3 regions of the Bradyrhizobium sp. Cp5.3 genome follow, and region 3 is predicted to be linked to each of the others. Evidence: predicted binding sites of a transcription regulator. Region 3 holds the regulator's gene; each other region holds the start of a gene.

Region 1 (6,713 bases), on a different contig from region 3:
GCACTGCGGTCGTGAATTTCAACAACTCCAACCCCTTCTCGGTCAGCGGCGGACCGCTGGTCAGCGGCAACGGGCTCGGCGTCGCCGGCCTCGCCAAGGGCGTGGCCACCGTCAGCGCCACCATGCGCGCGATGGAAAGCGCCGGCGTGATGCGGACGCTGGCCGAGCCGAGCCTGACGGCGATCTCGGGTGAATCGGCGACCTTCATCGCCGGCGGCGAATTCCCGATACCCGCAGGCTACTCCTGCGATCCGACCACGCATGTCTGTACCACTCAGATCACCTACAAGAAATTCGGTATCTCCCTGAACTTTACGCCGGTCGTGCTCAGCGAAGGGCGCATCAGCCTGCGGGTGATGACCGAGGTGTCGGAGCTGTCGAACCAGAACGCAATCTCGGTGACACAGGCGCTGTCCTCGACCTCATCGAGCTCCATCACCATCCCATCGATCCAGACCCGCCGCGCCGAGACCACGCTCGAGATTCCCTCGGGCGGCTCGATGGCGATGGCTGGCCTGATCCAGCAGCAGACCAAGCAGGCGATCAACGGCCTGCCCGGCGTCGACCAGGTGCCGATCCTCGGCCAGCTGTTCCGCAGCCAGGACTACGTCAACAACGAAACCGAACTGATGGTGATCGTAACGCCCTACGTGGTGCGCGCGGTCGCGCAGAAGGAATTGTCGCGGCCTGACGACGGCTTCGCGCCAAGCTCGGATGCGCAGTCGGCGCTGCTCGGCCGCATGAACCGTCTCTATGGCATCGCGCGCCGCGCCGATCCCATCAGCGGCTACCAGGGTGATTTCGGCTTCATCATCGACTGAGACGGGCAGGCGGCTCGACGACGACACTTTGGGGACGAGGGGCAAGAGGGGGACAAGGATGGCGAATACAGCGGCCGATCACCGTGGCAGGCTGCGCCTCGCAATCGCACTGACGGGGCTATCCGTCATGCTGGGCGCGTGCAACACCACAGGCGAGATCGTCACCCAGACGGTGCCGACCGACTATCGCCAGCGTCATCCGATCGCGGTGCAGGAAGCCAAGCGCTCGATCGTGATCTTCGTCGGCAAGTCCCGCGGCGGCCTCTCGGCCGAACAGCACGCCGACGTCGTGGGCATCGCCCGGGACTGGGTGCGCGAAGGCACCGGCTCCGTCATCGTGGATGTGCCCATCAGCACCGCGAATGCCAGGCCCGCAGCGGCGACCTATCAGGAGATTCGTTCGGTGCTGACGGCGGGCGGCGTGCCGTCGCGCGCGATCGTCCAGCATCCATACCGTCCCGAGGATCCGGGTCTGCTGCCGACCATCCGGCTGAGCTATTCCAGGATCGCAGCCGTCGCCGGCCCCTGCGGCCTGTGGCCGGAAGACATAGGTCCTTCCATCCTCAACCCCGGCTACAACGAGAACCAGCCCTACTTCAATCTGGGCTGCGCCAGCCAGCGCAATCTCGCGGCAATGATCGACAACCCTGCCGACCTCGAGCAACCGCGGGCGGAAACGCCGGTCTATACCGCACGGCGCGACATCGCCTTCGACCGCTATCGCAAGGGCTCGCCGACTTCGACCACCTATCCCGAGGCTGACAAGGCCAAACTCAGCGACACAGGCAAATGACAGACGGCCACGAAGACCAAGCGGACGATCCGCGGCACCCCGAGGAACACATTGCGCCGGTCCCGCGCATTTCGGTGCAGGCGTTTTGCGAGACCGAGCAGACGCTCGCCGCGGTGACCGCGGCGGGTCAGGACCGTCGTCTCGCCAAGGCGCATCTCACCGCCAAGGAGGGCGGCCTTGCCGCGGCGATCGAAGTCTATGATTCGATGCCGACGCCGAACGTGATCGTGATCGAATCCGACGGCACGCGCGACATCCTCGAAGGGCTCGATGACCTCGCCGGCGTCTGCGATCCCGGCACGCGCGTGGTCGTGATCGGCAATCCCAACGATGAGGCGCCCTATCGCGAGCTCGTACGTCGCGGCGTCAACGACTACGTGGTGGGCCCGGTCGAGACCATCGACGTGGTGCGCTCGATCTGCAGCTTGTTCTCGGCCTCGGAAGCCATCATCACCGGCCGCGTCATCGCGGTGGTCGGCGCCAAGGGCGGCGTTGGCGCATCCACCGTGGCGCACAACGTGGCCTGGACCATCGCGCGCGATCTGGCGCTCGATTCGGTCGTGATCGATCTCGACCTCGCCTTCGGCACCGCAGGCCTCGACTACAATCAGGATCCGATCCAGGGCATCGCCAACGCGGTGCTGTCGCAGGATCGTCCCGATACTGCGCTGATGGAGCGCCTGCTCGCCAAATGCACCGAGCATCTCAGCCTGCTCGCCGCGCCGGCGACGCTTGATCGCGTCTATGATTTCGGCGCTGAGGCGTTCGACGCGGTGTTCGACACGCTGCGGATGACTACGCCCTGCATCGTGCTCGACGTTCCCCATCAATGGTCGGGCTGGACCCGGCGTGCGCTCGTCAGCGCCGACGACATCCTGATCGTGGCCGAGCCCGATCTCGCCAACTTGCGCAACACCAAGAACATGCTGAGCGTGCTGAAGGGCGCGCGGCCCAACGATCGGCCACCGCTCTACTGCATCAACCAGGTCGGCATGCCCAAGCGCGCGGAGATCGAGGTCAAGGCGTTCGCCAAGACGATGGAAAGCCAGCCGATCGCGGTGATCCCGTTCGATTCGAAGCTGTTCTCGACCGCCGCCAACAACGGCCAGATGATCGCGGAAGTCTCCAGGAGCCACCGCACCACCGAGCTGTTCCAGAACATGGCGAACCGTCTCGCCGGGCGCGGCGACATGAAAAAGCCGAAGCGCTCGCTGCTCGGGCCGTTGCTGAAGAAGCTGAAGGGCAGGGGCGGGCGCAGCTCCGCGCCGCATCGCAAGGCGTCGTAAGCCTAAACCTGTGGCGGGCTATTTGTTGTCGGCCCGCTGCTGCCTTTTCGCCAGGAGCTGGCGCAGCGCCGCGACCTTGGCCTCGGCTTCGGTCGGCGGCAGATCGGCCTTCACGATGGTCTCGGCCTCGGACTGCTTTCCTTCCAACCCCAGCACGAAGGCGAAATTGGTCCGGACGCGGGAATTGGCGGGATTGCGCTCGTAGGCACGCCGCAACGTCTCCTCCGCCCTGGGCAGATTGTTCTGGAGCACATAGGACAGGCCGAGATTGGACAGCACCAACGGCTCGTCGGGTACGATCTTCAGCGCAGTCGCGTAATATTGCTGCGCTTCCTCGTTGCGGCCGAGCTGATCCAGCACCGCGCCCTGCGCCGACAGGATGCGCCAGTCGGGATCCTCCGGCGTGTGCGCGCGGCTCAGCACGTCGAAGGCCTGCTGGAAATTGCCATTATCGGCGAGCGCGCGGCCGTAGCCGGCGAGCAGCGCCTTGTTGCTGGGATGGCCGAGCACGGCCTGCTCCAGCACCGCAACCGCCTGGGCGCGCTGGCCGGTCTCGCGCAGCGCCTTGCCGTATTCGAGCGCGACGTTGGGATCGCTCGGCTTGGCGCGATAGCGCTCGCGCAAAGCGTCCACGTCCGGCTTGGCGTCTTGCTTGCCCGCGGTTTCCGTCTTGCCGCCGAGCGCACCGGTGATGTCCTCGAGGCCCGTGGTCTGGCAGCCACCGAGGGCGAGCACCAGGAGCGCGGGAAGGAGGAATCTCGCCGGAGGAGAGGCAAGGGGCGAACGCTTGGACATGCTCTGATCTACCGTCGGCGAGTGATCAGAGATGCTTTGCCGATTAACGCTAAATTCCCGTTAAGGGAGCACGCCCGGCGAATCTATTGTTTGAGCATGATCTCCGCGCAAACGCGTTTCGCGTTTGTCGCGAGGGAAAACCGCCGCACACTTTTCCGGATCATGCTCGCCCTAGTCGGTGAATTCGGCGCCAAATTCGCAGCCGATGCGCCAACGCAGGCGGCATTGGCGGGAATAGTCGGGCGCGAAGATGATGGTGAATTGCGGCGGCACTTCCAAGAACTCCGCCACCACTTTCACGCCACCGTCGGAAATATCCGTGATCGTGCAGTCCCTCGGCAGCGAGCCCGCGCCAAAATGAATCTTGGCGAGCCGACTGCACACCCGACGTTCGCTTCTGCGGCGATTTGCAAGCATTTCGATTGTTCACTGGTTAGATCACGGCCCATCCCGCGAGCCTAGGAGTAGCGAACATTCGTTGGAATGTGCTGAGCATAGAAGCTCGCATTCGAGGCGTATTGTCCCGATCCCGTTTACGATCCGTTAGGGCTTCTCTCGCCGCGAAATTGTTCCCGTATTGTTCTTGTCAGGTGCGCTGCGCCCTGCTACCCTTGATTGTGCGAGGGGCAGCCTGGGTCGAAGATGGTTCAGCGGGTTTCTACAGTCGCCTTTGAGGGGATCGAGGCCCGCACGGTCGACGTGCAGGTGCAGGTCGCGCCGGGTCTGCCGGCCTTTGCCATCGTCGGCCTGCCGGACAAGGCGGTATCCGAGGCCCGCGAACGGGTCCGCTCGGCGCTGATCGCCTCCGGCCTGGCTCTGCCGGCGCGGCGGATCACCGTCAATCTTGCGCCCGCCGATCTGCCCAAGGAAGGCAGCCATTACGACCTGCCGATCGCGCTCGGCCTGATGGCGGCGATCGGGGCGATTCCGCCGGATGCGCTGACGGGTTTCACCGTACTTGGCGAGCTCGGCCTCGACGGCTCGATCGCGCCGGTGGCCGGCGTTCTGCCTGCCGCGATCGGCGCCAATACGCGCGAGGAGGGGCTGATCTGTCCGGCCGCCTGCGGCTCGGAGGCGGCCTGGGCGAGCCCGGACATCCAGATCATCGCCGCGAGTTCGCTGATTCAGATCGCCAACCATTTCAAGGGCACGCAGGTGCTGTCGCGGCCCTCACCGAAGGTGCATGAGGCCGCCGCCTCAACGCTCGACCTGCGTGACATCAAGGGCCAGGAGAGCGCCAAGCGGGCGCTGGAGATCGCGGCGGCCGGCGGACATCACCTCCTGATGATCGGCGCACCCGGCGCCGGCAAATCGATGCTGGCCGCGCGCCTGCCGTCGATCCTGCCGCCGCTGTCGCCGAGCGAGCTGTTGGAGGTCTCGATGATCGCCTCCGTTGCCGGCGAGATCCAGGGCGGCGCGCTGACGTCGCGGCGGCCGTTCCGCTCGCCGCATCATTCCGCCAGCATGGCCGCACTCACCGGCGGCGGCATGCGGGCAAAGCCCGGCGAGATCTCGCTGGCGCATCAAGGCGTGCTGTTCCTCGACGAGCTGCCCGAATTCGATCCGCGCGTCTTGGATTCGCTGCGCCAGCCGCTGGAGAACGGCGAGGTCTCGGTGTCCCGCGCCAATCACCGCGTGACTTATCCGGCGCGTTTCATGCTGGTCGCGGCGATGAATCCCTGCCGCTGCGGCAATGCGTTCGAGCCGGGCTATGCCTGCAAGCGCGGTCGCATCGATCGCTGCACGGCCGACTACCAGGCGCGCATCTCGGGCCCACTGATGGACCGCATCGACCTGCGCATCGAGGTGCCGGCGGTCACTGCTGCCGATCTGATCCTGCCGCCGCCGGCGGAGGGCTCGGCGGAAGTCGCCGCGCGCGTGGCCGCGGCGCGCGACATCCAACTCGCGCGCTATGCCGATGCGGGGCTGCCGCATGTCCGCACCAATGCCGAGGCGCCGGCCTCGGTGCTGGAGGAGATCGCCAAGCCTGACGCGCAGGGCCAGAAACTGCTGCGCGATGCCGCCGAGAGCATGCGGCTGTCGGCGCGCGGCTATCACCGCGTGCTGCGGGTGGCGCGCACGCTCGCCGACCTCGACGCCGCGGACAAGATCGGCCGGCTGCATCTCGCCGAGGCGCTGTCCTACCGCGCACTCGCAGAGGATGTGCGCCAGATGGCGTAACGACCTTGGGCATCAACCCGGCGGTAACGAGTTTCCTTTACGCTCTGCAAACCATAAGGCCCGCAAGTGTCCGCGCGGCCCGGCGAGTAGAGTGTGATGTTGCGTTTCAAGATCCTGGCCTCGGTTGTTCCCCTCCTGGCGGCTGCGGTGTTCGCTCGCAGCGAGATCGGATCGGTCTCGCATCCCTGCATCGCGATTGGCGAAACCTCGGTCGAGCTGACATCCCTGTTCTGGACGGCCGGCGTCCAGGTCGCCTTCACCGAAGATCCCGCGCAGGCCACGGTACGGGTCCAGATCACCGAGAACGCGGATGCCGCGGATTTCGCGGTGGTCGACGACGGCATCAGCGACGAGCCGGGCGCCTGCGAGGCCAATGCCGCGACGCGCCTGGTCGCGATTTCCGCGAATCCGGGCCATGACCGTGCGGTGATCTATCTTTCCACCGACGGGCCAGCCGACTACCGCATCTATGTGCGCTCGAAGACGTTCTCGCAGCGCGAGGCGGCGGCGCTGATCGTCGGCGCCCGCGGCGTCCACCATCATCTCCAGGCCGCCGCGCTCTGAGGCATTAACCCCTCATCAACCCTGTTTGGAGGCGGCTTCCAAACCTCAAACTGTTCGCAAGGTCGGCCGGGACATCGTCGCTGCGCGCGATCACAGGGTTTCGGAAAGAGTCGGGGTCGGTAGGGATGGGTCGGACGTTCCGGATCAAGGTGCGCATGCGCCGCTTCAGGCGCAGCCATCCCAGGATCGCCTTCGCGATCCGCTCGTTCATGATCTTCTCGGCGACGTTCGGCGCCGCCTATGGCTTCATCACCGGCAGCCGGGCCGAGAATT
Region 2 (6,713 bases), on a different contig from region 3:
CGCTTGTAGCGCGCTCATCCGCACCTTGATGCGGTCGTTGGCGGCCAGCCCTTCCGCCACCAGCGACGGCAGCAGAATGGCGCCCTGTCCGAGCTCTTCAATGATATGGGTTTTCATGGTCGGTCCGCACAGCGTTCGATGCGCTCTTATGCGCCGAACCGGCGCTGGCATTGTTGCGCTAGATCATTCATGAAATCGTCACATGATCGCGAGCTCGTGCAGCACCGCCGCGCAATGCCGCGCGATGGTCAGTTCTTCGCTGGTCGGGATGACGAAGATGTCGACGATGCTGTCGCGGCTGTTGATGCGCTCATGGGCCTCGCCATTCGCACGCGGGTCGATGCGTGCGCCGAGCCAGGCGAGCCGCGCAGAGATCTCGCTGCGTATCTCGCTGCTGTGCTCGCCGATGCCGCCGGTGAAGACCAGGCGATCCAGCCCCTGGAGCGTGCTCGCCATCATCGCAACCTGCTGCGCAACGCGGAAGGTGAAGAGATCGATCGCCTCACTTGCGGCGGCCTCGCCGCTTGCGAGCAGCGTGCGCATGTCCGCGGAGATCCCGGAGACGCCGAGCAGGCCGGACTCCTGGTAGAGCAGGCGCTGCGCGGCATCGCTCGGCATCTTCTCGTGATCGAGCAGATAGAGCAGGACACCGGGATCGATCGTGCCGCAGCGCGTGCCCATCATCAGCCCGTCGAGCGGCGTCAATCCCATCGTGGTGTCGACGCTACGGCCATCACGGAGCGCGCAAAGGCTCGCGCCGTTGCCGAGATGCGCGATGACGGTGCGCCCTGCCGCGGGCTGTGGTGCGATCTCGGCAAGGCGGCCTGCGACGTATTCGAACGAGAGGCCGTGAAAGCCGTAGCGCCGCAGGCCGCGCTCTTCATAGCGTCTCGGAATGGCGAAGCGGCTCGCCGGTGGTGCGAGGCCGTGGTGAAAGGCGGTATCGAAGCAGGCGATCTGCGTCAGGTCGGGTCGTATCGTCCTGACGATACGGACCGGCGCGAGGCAGCGCGGCTGATGCAGTGGCGCAAGGGGCGTCAGCGCCTCCAGCCTCGCGTAGACGTCTTCCGTCAGTTCGACGGGGCCGGAGTAATCCGGCCCGCCATGAACGATGCGGTGCCCTATCGCGCGCACGTGGCGTTCGCCGAAATGGTCGTCGATGAAGGCGAGCACGTCTGCGAGCAAACGATCGCCATCGGTATCCGATGTCGCCCTCTGCTGTTCCAATAGGTTCTGGCCCGATGGGCTCTTCACCACGAGCCGCGGCTTGGCTTCGTGCTCATCGAGCAAGCCCTTGCAGAGCAGGGCAGGTTCGGCCGCCGAGATGTCGAACAGGCCGAACTTGATGCTCGACGAGCCGGCGTTGAGAACGAGGACGGCGTCGAACGACGACATGATGTCAGTCCGTCTTGCCCGGCCAGACCCAGTCGCAGATCTCCGGCATGTCCTCGCCATGCTCGCGCACATAACGCGAATGCCTGATCAGCGCGTCGCGGAATTGCTGTTTTACCTGCGCGGCTTTGGTCGCAAAGCCCGGCGCGCGCTCGATCGCCTCGATCGCGAGGTGATAGCGATCGAGCTGGTTGAGCACGACCATGTCGAACGGCGTCGTCGTGGTGCCTTCCTCGGCGAAGCCGCGCACATGCATTCCGGCATGATTGGTGCGGTTATAGGTCAGGCGATGGATCAGATAGGGATAGCCGTGATAGGCGAAGATCACCGGCTTGTCGCGGGTGAACAGGCTGTCGAAGTCGCGGTCGGACAGGCCGTGCGGATGCTGCCCCTTCGGTTGCAGCGTCATCAGGTCGACGACGTTGACGACGCGGATTTTCAAGTCCGGCAGCGCCTTGCGCAGCAGGTCCACGGCGGCGAGCGTCTCCAGCGTCGGCACGTCGCCGGCGCAGGCCATCACCACGTCGGGCTCCTCGCCCGCGTCTTCCGTCCCCGCCCATGTCCAGATGCCGATGCCGGCGTCGCAGTGAGTGGCGGCTTCCTGCATCGAGAGCCATTGCGGCGCTGGCTGCTTGCCGGCGACGATCACGTTGATGCGATCATAAGTGCGCAGGCAGTGATCGGCGATCCACAGAAGCGTGTTGGCGTCCGGCGGGAAATAGACGCGGACGATGTCGGCCTTCTTGTTGGTGACGAGATCGACGAAGCCGGGATCCTGGTGGCTGAAGCCGTTATGGTCCTGCCGCCAGACATGCGAGGTCAGGAGGTAGTTGAGGGAGGCGATCGGGCGCCGCCACGGCAGCTCGCGCGAGACCTTCAGCCATTTGGCGTGCTGGTTGAACATGGAATCCACGATGTGGATGAAGGCCTCATAGCAGGAGAAGAAGCCGTGGCGTCCGGTGAGCAAATAGCCTTCGAGCCAGCCCTGACAGAGATGCTCGCTCAGGACCTCCATGACGCGGCCGTCCTGCGCGAGATTGACGTCGTAGGGCTCGATTGTTTCCATCCACACCCGTTCCGTGGCCTCGAACACCGCATCGAGCCGGTTTGACGCGGTCTCGTCCGGTCCCATGATGCGGAAGTTGCGCGCGTCCGCATTGAGGCGGATGACGTCGCGCAGGAATTTTCCGAGCTCGCGCGTCGCTTCCGCGGTGATGCCGCCGGGTTGCGTCACCTCGACCGCGAAGCCGCGATAGTCCGGCAGCTTCAGCTCTTTCTTCAGCAGCCCGCCATTGGCGTGCGGATTGGCGCCCATGCGGCGGTCGCTTTCAGGCGCAAGCGCCTGAAGCTCGCCGATCAGCTTGCCGTTCGCATCGAACAGTTTTTCGGGCTCGTAGCTGCGCATCCAGTCTTCGAGCACCTTCAGATGCGCGGGATTTTCCCGGCAACTCGCGACCGGCACCTGATGCGCGCGCCAAAAGCCTTCGACCTTCTTGCCATCGACCTCCTTGGGGCCGGTCCAGCCCTTCGGGCTGCGCAGCACGATCATCGGCCAGCGCGGCCGCTCAATCGCCTTCCGCCCGTCGCGGGCGTGCTGCTGGATCGAGCGGATGCTGGCGAGCGCGACGTCGAGCGCATCCGCCATGATCCGGTGCATGAGCTTGGGATCGTCGCCCTCGACGAACAGGGGCTCGTGGCCAAACCCGCGGAACAGCTCGCGGATTTCCTCGTCGCGCATCCGCCCGAGCACAGTCGGGTTGGCGATCTTGTAGCCGTTGAGATGGAGGATCGGCAGCACCGCGCCGTCATGGACCGGGTTCAGGAACTTGTTCGAATGCCAGGACGCCGCGAGCGGGCCGGTCTCGGCTTCGCCGTCACCGACGACGCAGGCAACGATCAGGTCGGGATTGTCGAGCGCGGCGCCATAGGCGTGCACCAGCGCGTAGCCCAGTTCGCCGCCCTCATGGATCGAGCCCGGCGTTTCCGGCGCCGCGTGGCTCGGGATGCCGCCGGGAAAGGAGAACTGCCGGAAAAGCCTGCGCAATCCGTCCGCGTTGCGCCCGATGTTTGGATAGATTTCGCTGTATGTGCCTTCGAGATAGGTGTTGGCCACCATGCCCGGCCCGCCATGGCCGGGACCGCAGACATAGAGGACGTTGAGGTCCAGCGCGCGGATGACGCGATTGAGATGGGCGTAGATGAAGTTCAGCCCTGGCGTCGTGCCCCAATGGCCGAGCAGGCGCGGCTTGATGTGCTCGGGCCGCAAGGGCTCGCGCAGCAGCGGATTGTCCAGAAGGTAGATTTGCCCGACGGATAAATAGTTTGCGGCGCGCCAGTAACGGTCGAGGAGGTCGAGGTCGCCGGTGGCGGCGCCTCTTTGTTGTCTGTCTGTCATGTTTGCCGACCCTTCACGCAGCGATCGTCACCAACCTCGTTGGCGCGTGATCGATCCCTGGTTGTTATCAAACGGGATCGCACCGGCAGCCCCTTGCGCGATGTCAAAATCCGGCGCGCAAAGTTTGGGCGGCTACTTTGCATGGGGTTGTTTTGCGGATTTTTGCTCTTGTTCTTGATTTGTTCCTTTTGCGTGCTATCTTGGCTCCATGAGTCGAGCATCCCTTCATGCCCTCAGGCACCCGCCGGTCACGGCGCCCTCCGAGCCGGCGGGTGCGCCTTCCGATTTCCCCGAGCTTTCGGTCGCCATCGACCGCGAGCGGAGGCGAGGGCGGGGCGCGCAATCCAACGCCAGTGGCCGCTACGAGGCCGAGGCGCGCGTCGCCTTTGACGACGGCTGGCAGAGCCTGGACGACCTGCCGCCGTTCAAGACCACGGTTGCGGTCGACACCTCACGCAAGGTGATTACCCGCAACGACTCCCCCGATATCGGTTTCGACCGTTCGATCAATCCCTATCGCGGCTGTGAGCATGGCTGCGTCTACTGCTTCGCGCGGCCGACGCACGCCTATCTCGGCCTGTCGCCGGGGCTCGACTTCGAGTCCAAGTTGTTCGCCAAGCCCGAGGCGCCGGCGCTGCTGGAGAAGGAGCTCGCCGCACCCGGTTACGAGCCGCGGATGATCGCGATCGGCACCAACACCGATCCCTATCAGCCGATCGAGCGCGAGCGCAAAATCATGCGTGGCATTTTGGAGGTGCTGGAGCGCGCCGGGCATCCCGTCGGCATCGTCACCAAGTCGGCGCTGGTCGCCCGCGACATCGACATTCTCGCGCGGATGGCAAAGCGCAACCTCGCCAAGGTCGCGATCTCGGTCACGACGCTCGATCCCAAGCTCGCGCGCACCATGGAGCCGCGGGCGTCCACGCCGCCGAAGCGGCTGGAGGCGCTGAAGCAGCTCTCGGATGCCGGCATTCCGACCACCGTCATGGTCGCGCCCGTGATCCCCGCGCTGAACGATTCGGAGATCGAGCGCATTCTGGATGCCGCCGCGCATGCCGGCGTCAAGGAAGCATCCTACGTGCTGCTCCGGCTGCCGCTCGAGGTGCGCGATCTCTTCCGCGAATGGCTGATGGCGAACTATCCGGACCGCTATCGCCATGTCTTCACCCTGATCCGCGACATGCGCGGCGGTCGCGACTACGACGCGAAATGGGGCGAGCGGATGAAGGGCACCGGCCCGATGGCCTGGACCATCGGCCGCCGCTTCGAGATCGCCTGCGACAAGCTCGGGCTCAACAAGCGGCGCTCGAAGCTGACGACGGATCACTTTGCGAGGCCGAAGCAGAACGGCGAGCAGCTGAGCTTGTTCTGAGTGGCGAAAGCCAACGAGGCGTGTCATGAGTAAGGAATTACCTGCCCCGGTGTCGCGGCTCACCGTCATCACGCTCGGCGTGAGCGACATCCGCGCCAGCATCGCGTTCTACGAAGCGCTCGGCTTTGCTCGCCGGCTGAAGGCGACCGGCGAGGCAGTCGCCTTCTTCGACACCGGCGGCCCGGTGCTTGGCCTGTTTCCCTGGGATCAGCTCGCGGCGGACGCCACATTGCCGGACAGGCCGAGGCCACTTGCCTTTCGCGGCATGACGCTCGCCTGGAACTGCCGGACGCGCGAGGAGGTCGATGCCGTGCTGGCATTTGCCGCCAGCAAGGGAGCGGCTCTGCTGAAGGCCGCGCATGAGACCGACTATGGCGGCTATTCCGGCTACTTCGCCGATCCCGACGGCCATCCCTGGGAAGTGGTGGTCGCGCCCGGGATTGAGGTCGGCGACGATCGGCGGGTGCATCTGGCCGAGTGAACCGGCGCACCTGAATAACGGGAATTGTCTGGGGTTCCCTGTTGCGCAGGCCGGACCGCTTGCGCACGATCCCGGCCATGATTCGGGACAAATCCGCCAAGCCGGCCAAGGACGCGCCAAAGAAGGACGCCGCCAGGAAGGCTGCGGCGAAGACGACAAAAGCTTCGGCCGGCAAGGCCGAGCCCGCCAAGAGCGCAGGAAAGAAGGGCATCATCGCGATCGCGCCGCCGAGCTTTCGCCGCGAGCGGGCGCTGATCAAGCGCGGTGTCTGGCCGGTGGCGGGCTGCGACGAGGCCGGCCGCGGGCCGCTTGCTGGCCCGGTGGTGGCGGCGGCCGTGATCCTCGATCCCGACCGCATCCCGCGCGGCATCGACGATTCCAAGCGGCTGACCGCGGAAGAGCGCGAAAGACTGTTCGACAAGATCTGCGCGACCGCGCAGGTCTCGGTCGCCGTCGCTTCGCCCTCGCGGATCGACCGCGACAACATCCTGCGCGCCTCGCTGTGGGCGCTGAAGCGCGCGGTGGTGGCGTTGCCTGAGGCGCCCCGCCATGTCTTCGTCGACGGCCGCGATCGGCTCGATACGACTTGCGACTGCGAGGCTGTGATCGGCGGCGACGGCAGTGTCCTGTCGATCGCCGCGGCCTCGATCGTCGCCAAGGTGACGCGGGACCGGCTGATGTGCGCGCTGGCGCAGGACTGCCCGGGCTACGGTTTCGAGCAGCACAAGGGCTACGCCGTGCCGGAGCATCTCGAGGCGCTCGACCGCCTCGGCCCCTCCGTCCACCATCGCACCTTCTTCGCCCCCGTCGTCGCCGCCCGCGCCAAGCACATGCCCTGGACGGTCGAGCCGGTGCCGGACCTGTTCTCTGTGACGGAGGTTGAGGTGCAGGTGGAAACTCAAATCGACATCGAGGCGTCAGCGAACCTCTAGAACGCCGGGGCGCACTTTCTTCGCCTCTTCCCGCTTGCGGGGAGAGGCCGGAAATCAAGCGCAACTTGAATTCCGGGTGAGGGGGAGCATCCGCGAGTCTCTTTGTCACCGTCCTTGCGGACGCAGCCCCTCACCCCAGCC
Region 3 (6,713 bases):
CGATGCCGGTGGTTTCGGCGCTGGTGATGCCGGCCGGGCTGTTGGGATTGGTCGCTGCGCCGTTCGGGCTCGACGGCGTGTTCTGGTGGCTGATGGGTGTCGGCATCGACTGGATGATCGCCGTCACGCAGTGGGTTGCGAACCTCCCGGGCGCGGTCGGCGGCATTGCCGCCTTCGGCAACGCGCCATTGGTCGCGGCGAGCATCGGTATCATCCTGATGGGGCTGCTGCGTACGCCCTTACGCTGGTCCGGTGCCCTCGTGCTGTTCATTGCGATCGTCTGGGCGGTGTCCGTGCGCCAGCCGGATATCCTGATCGCCGGCGACGGGCGTACCATTGCAGTGCGCGCCGGCGACGGTCGCCTGCATCTGATCGCGGCGAACAAGGATGCGTTTCTCGCGAAGGAGTGGCTTGCGGCCGATGCCGATCCACGCAGCGCCGGTGACGCCTCGCTCGGCAGCGGCGTGTCATGCGACGAGGCCGGATGCGTGACCCCGCTCGCCGACGGGCGCCTGATCGCCCTGGCGCTGCGCGCCGACGCGCTGTCCGATGATTGCAGCCGGGCCGCGCTGGTGGTGACGGCACGGCCCGCGCCGCCCGATTGCGCGGCGATGGTGGTCGACCGGGATCGTCTGGCAGGACAGGGCGGGCTGGCGCTCATGCGTCGCGGCGACGGCTTTGCGGTGCAGGCGGTGAGGGCGAGGGGCGCAAACCGCCCCTGGTCGCCGGCCGCCGCCGGCGATGGTTATTATGAATCAAATCTCGCGCCACGGCCGGCCACACCGCGCTCCAGGGACGCAACGCCGTCGGAGGCCGACCTTCAGGCCGAGGACTGAAATCGATCGTGTCAGCCGATCGGCAGGCGTGTCACGGTCGGCTGCGGCCTATCGGCGGCCACTTGCGGCTTGTGCTCACCGACCGGCTGGGTCACCGGCAATTGCAGCACGGTTGCGCGCTGGCATTCGACGAGCTGCGTCACCAGCACATACTTGCCGTCCGGGAATTCGATCGCATCATGATGGCGGTCCGGAATGTGCGGATCGACCTTGCCGAACTTGCCGACGCGGGAGTTGATGGTGCGCGTCCAGATCCAGCGATTGTCGTAGCGGACATTGTCGGCGAAGGCGAGCTCCGTCCCCGGCAGCAGGCAGACCGCGACCGAGAGATCGGCTTCCGAAGCGAAGCCGCGTGTCGAGGTGCCGCGGAAGGTTGTCGTGACGATCGTCTCACCGACCTGGGCGGGACGGGTCGCGACGGCATGCAGACTGTAGTCACACATCGCAAGTGCTCCTCATCAGAGATAGCGACCCGTGCCCCCGGAGGCCCAGGCCTCTATCAGGAAGGCTACGATGATATGCGATGTTGAGGGCAAATCTGCGACTTGTGTGCAGACCTGCCGATCACTTTATCTTTTCCACGTTCATCAAGAGCGTTTGGAACAAAGCGCGCTCCTGTGAATTCTTTTATGCTGCGCTTGTCGACATCATTCCTGGATTCATCGGCGCCGCACTACACGCGGCGGAGATCAGTTGCTCCGCACGACGAGCATCGGCTCACGGCTCCGCCGCATGCGCTCAGTACTTCCGGTACAGACCGATCAGCTTGCCCTGAATTTTCACGCGGTTCGGCGGCAGGATGCGCACCTCATAGGCGGCATTGGCGGGCTCGAGCGCGATCGAGGCGCCGCGGCGGCGAAAGCGCTTCAGCGTCGCTTCCTCGTCGTCGATCAGGGCAACCACGATGTCGCCGGTATCGGCGGTCTCGTTGCGCTGGATCAGCGCCATGTCGCCGTCGAGGATGCCGGCCTCAACCATCGAATCGCCGCGCACTTCGAGCGCGTAGTGCTCGCCCGAGCCGAGCATGTCCGGCGGTACGCTGATGGTGTGGCTGCGGGTCTGCAAGGCCTCGATCGGCGTACCGGCCGCGATGCGGCCCATCACCGGCACTGCGACCGGACGCTCGCCTTCGTCCACCGGTGCACTGGAGCCACGCACCTTGCCGAGATTGCCTTCGATGACGCTGGGCGTGAAGCCGCGCCGGCTTCCGGCGGCAGCCTGGAGCTCCGGTAGCTTGATCACTTCGATGGCGCGGGCGCGATTGGGCAGGCGCCGGATGAAGCCGCGCTCCTCGAGCGCGGTGATCAGGCGATGGATACCGGACTTCGAGCGCAGGTCGAGCGCGTCCTTCATCTCGTCGAAGGAGGGCGGCACGCCGCTTTCCTTCAGACGCTCGCTGATGAACCGCAGAAGCTCGTATTGTTTGCGCGTTAACATCTCGACCAAATCCCCCGGTTGATGTCGTTCGATTCCGAGACGCTGAATTCAGCGGCAAGCCGCTAGATGCTCGAAACAAATCATGAACGGACACTATATGTTCGATATGTGTTCCGCAACTGCTTAATTTACCGTGAACGCGACAAAGTTCGCGGAACACGTGTCGCCGTTGCGTTCAACCGGGCAGCCGCAACACCTCGCAAGGCGCGCCGGCGTCGGCCTTCGGCGCGAATGGCGGCCGCACGAGAAGTACCTGTGCCGCAGCGAGATTCGCAAGCAGCGAGGAGTCCTGATGGTTGACGGGCAGCGCAACCAGCGTGCCGTCGTCGCGCACTTCGAGGCGCGCGCGAAGATAGTCCTCGCGCATGTCGTTGGCACTGAGGTCGCGGCCGAGCACGGCGCGCTCGCGGCGGTGGTGAATCACTGCGCGGCCGGCAAGCGCGCGAATCAGCGGCACCGCGAACAGGAAGCCGCAAACGTAGGATGACACGGGATTGCCGGGCAGGCCGATCACGCGCATCGCGCCGAGATGACCGTGCATCATCGGCTTGCCCGGCCGCATCGCGATCTTCCAGAACGACATCGAGATGCCCTCGGCCTTGAGCGCCTGCTGGACCAGGTCGTGGTCGCCGACCGAGGCGCCGCCGGTCGTCAGCAGGATGTCGGCGCCACTCTCGCGCCCGCGGCGGATACCGGCAGTGGTGGCCTCCAGGGTATCGGCGACGACCCCAAGGTCGATCGTTTCGGCGCCTTCGCTGCGGGCGAGCGCGTGGAGGGCGTAGCCGTTGGAGTAGACGATCTGGCCGGGCCCGGGCGTCGAGCCCGGCATCACCAGCTCATCGCCGGTCGCGAGGATCGCGACCTTCGGACGGCGGCGGATGGGAAGGCGGGGATGGTTCATGCCGGCGGCGAGCGCGAGGTCGCGCTCGGTGAGGCGGGTTCCCTTCCGCAGCAGCACGTCGCCCTCGCGAAAATCGACGCCGGCGGGGCGGATGTGCCGGCCGGCAATGGCGGCCTCCTTGATCGTGACGCGCTTGCCCTCAGCGACCGTATCCTCCTGGATCACGACGGCGTCCGCGCCATCGGGAACGACGCCACCGGTGAAGATCCGCACCGCTTCGCCGGCGCCCACCGTCCCCGCGAACGGCCGGCCCGCGGCGACCTCGCCGATCACGGAGAGCTGCGTGTCGACATTGGCCACATCGCTCGCGCGCACGGCGTAGCCGTCCATCGCCGACATCGCCTGCGGCGGCTGCGTACGCCGGGCCGCAACATCGCGCGCGAGCACGCGATGGAAGGCATCGTCGAGCGCGATCGTTTCCTCGGCCAGAGGCTCTGCACCCGCGAGTACGGCGGCAAGCGCATCGGAAACCGGCATGAGGGCCACGGCGAACTCCCGCTACAAATCGAAGGACTGGTCGGCAAGGTTCTAGCCGAGTGGAGGGGCCGAAGCAAAAGGGCTCCGGAAGCGCAGGTCACGCGCACGTCCCTGCGATGTTGACCAGGCGGGAAATCTATTTCTGCAGCAAGAGCCGCACCAACTCGGCCTGCCGACTCACGCCGGTCTTATCAAAAATCCTCGACAGGTGGCTGCGTGCGGTTCCATCGGTGATGCCGAGCCGCTCGGCCGTGGTCTTGCGGCCGTCGCCCTTCACAATCTCGAGCGCGAACGCGGCTTCGGCGCGGGTGAGGCCGTAGCGCTCGCGCAACGCCTCGAGTCTTGCCCGCGCATTGGGCTCGGGGTCGGTGATGAGCAGCATCGCGCTCGAGCGCCAGCCGGAGGCGAGCGGCACGGCGCTCTCCGTCCAATCGCTGCCGACCGGCGTCACCTGCACGTGCAGCGGCATGCGGCCGGGCGGCCGGCGCAGGCTCATCTCGCCGCCGATGCGAACAGGATTGTCGAGGCTGCACGAACCGATCAGCGTCCGCAGACGGCGGCCGTCTTCGCTGTTGACGGCGCTCAGCGCGCCCGCCTCGAGCACGACGCTATCGGCGACGTCGAGCAGTTCACGCGCGCGGCGATTGACGAATACCGGACGTGCCTGAGCGTCCGCGAGCACGAACCCCTGATCGAGTTCGTCGAGGCCCGCCAGCGCCGCGCGGCCGGTGATGTCGAGCTGGTGCGTGTGCCGCTGGAAGGCAACCGCGCGCACGAGGTGCTGCGCCAGGGTCGCAAACAGCCGTCGTGCCTTGCCGTCATAGGATGGCAGGTTGGACGGCCGGTGACTGGTCAGAATGCCTGTGGCGTTATGATCGACCAGCAGATTGGTCGTCAGCGGCTCGGCGTCGAATCCGGCCGGCTGCCACCATTCATTGTAGAAGTCGCTGCGGGTGAATTCGTCGCGCGTAATGAAATCGCCGATGGTGAAGACCTCGCCGGGCGCCCTGCCGATGCCGAGCGGCAACAGGGGGTTGCGCGGCGCCCAGCCGAGCAGGTTCTGCACACGCTCGGGATCGATCCGGGGCGACAGCAGGCTGGAGAGGCCGCTTCCGGGATCATAGACGCCGAACAGGCTGCGGCCGCCGACGGCATCGTCGATGCGCGTCAGCACGCTTGCCCAGCGGTTTCCATCGAGCGCGGTGTCATAAATGGCGCCGACGAGATCCAATACGGCGTCGTCCGAAATATCGCCGGCCCGCATTCAAAAAACCTCAAATTGCAATGCGGCATTTGAGCGCGCGCCGGCGCCACGGGCAAGGGCAGAAAAGCGGCAGACGCGCCGATGTTGCCGCAAAGCCGCACCGCGTGGGCATTTCCGCCGCGGCCGTCGATGCATCCGACGAACGTCAGATGCCTCTGTGTCCGGCGTTTGCAAGGTTTCGAGGCAGAAACGATGTCATCGATTCAGAGCGGGGACGAAAATGCCGACGTCAGCAACCCAATCGGGCCGAAATCTCGTATTTGCGATTGTTGTCGCCGCGCTGTTGCGTCGATTGAACCAGCGGTTTGCTGCTGCCTTTGTTCTGGCAATTTGTCCAATTTTCTTCTCGGCAACGGCCATGGCGGGGTGCAATTCGGGAGCCGCGGGCAACACTGATTTATTGAACAGCGCGAACTGCCAGGCCATCGCGACCGGTACCGCTAATACCGCTGTCGGTTTTGGTGCCACAGCAGCAGGCTCCAATAGCGTGGCCGTTGGCGACGGAGCGTTCGTCAATCCAATTGCGAATGGCACGGCAATCGGTGCATCCAGCTTAGCGGGTTCCGCTGGGACCACGGCCGTTGGTGCATCTGCGACGGCTCAGGGGACCAATTCCACGGCCGTAGGATACCAGGCATTCAGTAACGCCAACACCAATGACACTATCATGGGCGCGCAGGCGAAGATTTTTGCTGGTGCGAACGGCACGGCTATTGGTGAGGGTGCGATAATTGGCCTGTCTTCTTCAGCCGCCAACAATACGGCCATCGGTCAAGGCTCTGTGGTTGATGGACTGAATTCAACTGGATTGGGGCAAGGATCGAGGGCTATCGGGGACGGCTCAACCGCATTGGGGCAGTCGGCTACTGCGACGGCGATTGGCGCGACGGCCCTGGGCCAGGGCACGTCGGCGACCTTCGTGAACTCGACGGCTGTCGGTGCCGGTGTGGCGACCACCCGTGCGAACCAGGTCGCGGTCGGCACCGCGGCTAACACCTACACGCTCGCGGGCGTCACCTCTGCGGCCAGCCTCGCGGCCCAGTCAGGCCCGGTCAGCCTGGTCACATCGGATGCGGCCGGCAATTTAGCTGTCGTCAACACGTCGAACATCGCGAGCGTCACCGCGCTGTCCGCGCTCGACGGGCGCGTCACCAACCTCGAGACCAATGTGCGCTCGCTCAATGCCGACATGCGCAAGGCCTTCGAGGGCTCGGCCGTTGCCATCGCCATGGGCGGCGCGGCGCTACCGGACAACAAGAGATTCGCGATTTCGGCCAACTGGGGCAATTTCAGCGGCGAGAACGCGTTCGGCGGCATGGCGCAGCTTCGCCTCAGCAACAATTTCGTCGCCAACGCCGCCGTCGGTGCCGGCTTCGCCCGCGGCGGTATCGGCGGCCGTGTCGGCGGAACGCTCGCCTGGTGAGCATGCGATCGAAAGCGGCACTGATTCTGTGCCTTGCGACGGCCGCGCTTCCGCTGCGCGAGGTGCGGAGCGAGGGCCCGAAGCCGTCGCCGCATGCGACGCCGACCCCGGCCAACATCGACCGCAACGGCGTATTGATCATGATCCGCTCGTCGCTGCTCGCGCTCGACCAGGCCAACAAGACCGGCAACTACACCGTCCTGCGCGATCTCGGCGCGCCCGGATTTCAGGTCAACACGGCAGCGAAGCTCGCCGAGATCTTTGCCAAGCAGCGCAACGACAATATCGACCTCTCCGGCGTTGCCGCGCTCGATCCGCAATTGACCGTGCTGCCGCAGATCGAGGGTAACGGCATGCTGCACATGGCCGGCTTCT

Evidence for each region. Region 3 encodes LexA, which represses DNA repair genes until DNA is damaged. Its sites were predicted from a motif close to TGTTCNNNNTGTGTTCNG; they were not measured.
Region 1: the regulator LexA is predicted to act here: its motif matches at 4,263-4,280, upstream of K289_RS0125025 (YifB family Mg chelatase-like AAA ATPase).
Region 2: the regulator LexA is predicted to act here: its motif matches at 3,957-3,974, upstream of K289_RS0123600 (PA0069 family radical SAM protein).

Annotation. Positions count from the first base shown of each region.
Region 1 covers NZ_AUFA01000020.1:101,903-108,615, reverse strand. Annotated here, with positions in the region: gene K289_RS0125050 (type II and III secretion system protein family protein) at 1-821, shown strand, start outside; gene K289_RS0125045 (CpaD family pilus assembly protein) at 880-1,614, shown strand; gene K289_RS0125040 (AAA family ATPase) at 1,611-2,900, shown strand; gene K289_RS0125035 (tetratricopeptide repeat protein) at 2,919-3,695, opposite strand; gene K289_RS0125030 (PilZ domain-containing protein) at 3,867-4,112, opposite strand; gene K289_RS0125025 (YifB family Mg chelatase-like AAA ATPase) at 4,338-5,876, shown strand; gene K289_RS0125020 (hypothetical protein) at 5,973-6,440, shown strand; gene K289_RS0125015 (ATP-binding protein) at 6,566-6,713, shown strand, end outside.
Region 2 covers NZ_AUFA01000018.1:101,589-108,301, reverse strand. Annotated here, with positions in the region: gene K289_RS0123615 (hypothetical protein) at 1-117, opposite strand, end outside; gene K289_RS0123610 (acetate/propionate family kinase) at 199-1,395, opposite strand; gene K289_RS0123605 (phosphoketolase) at 1,400-3,787, opposite strand; gene K289_RS0123600 (PA0069 family radical SAM protein) at 3,996-5,159, shown strand; gene K289_RS0123595 (VOC family protein) at 5,185-5,640, shown strand; gene K289_RS0123590 (ribonuclease HII) at 5,718-6,572, shown strand.
Region 3 covers NZ_AUFA01000003.1:202,580-209,292, forward strand. Annotated here, with positions in the region: gene K289_RS0106255 (ComEC/Rec2 family competence protein) at 1-836, shown strand, start outside; gene K289_RS51420 (hypothetical protein) at 848-1,279, opposite strand; gene lexA (transcriptional repressor LexA) at 1,575-2,273, opposite strand; gene glp (gephyrin-like molybdotransferase Glp) at 2,449-3,660, opposite strand; gene K289_RS0106275 (helix-turn-helix transcriptional regulator) at 3,788-4,915, opposite strand; gene K289_RS48475 (hypothetical protein) at 5,136-6,338, shown strand; gene K289_RS52185 (hypothetical protein) at 6,341-6,713, shown strand, end outside.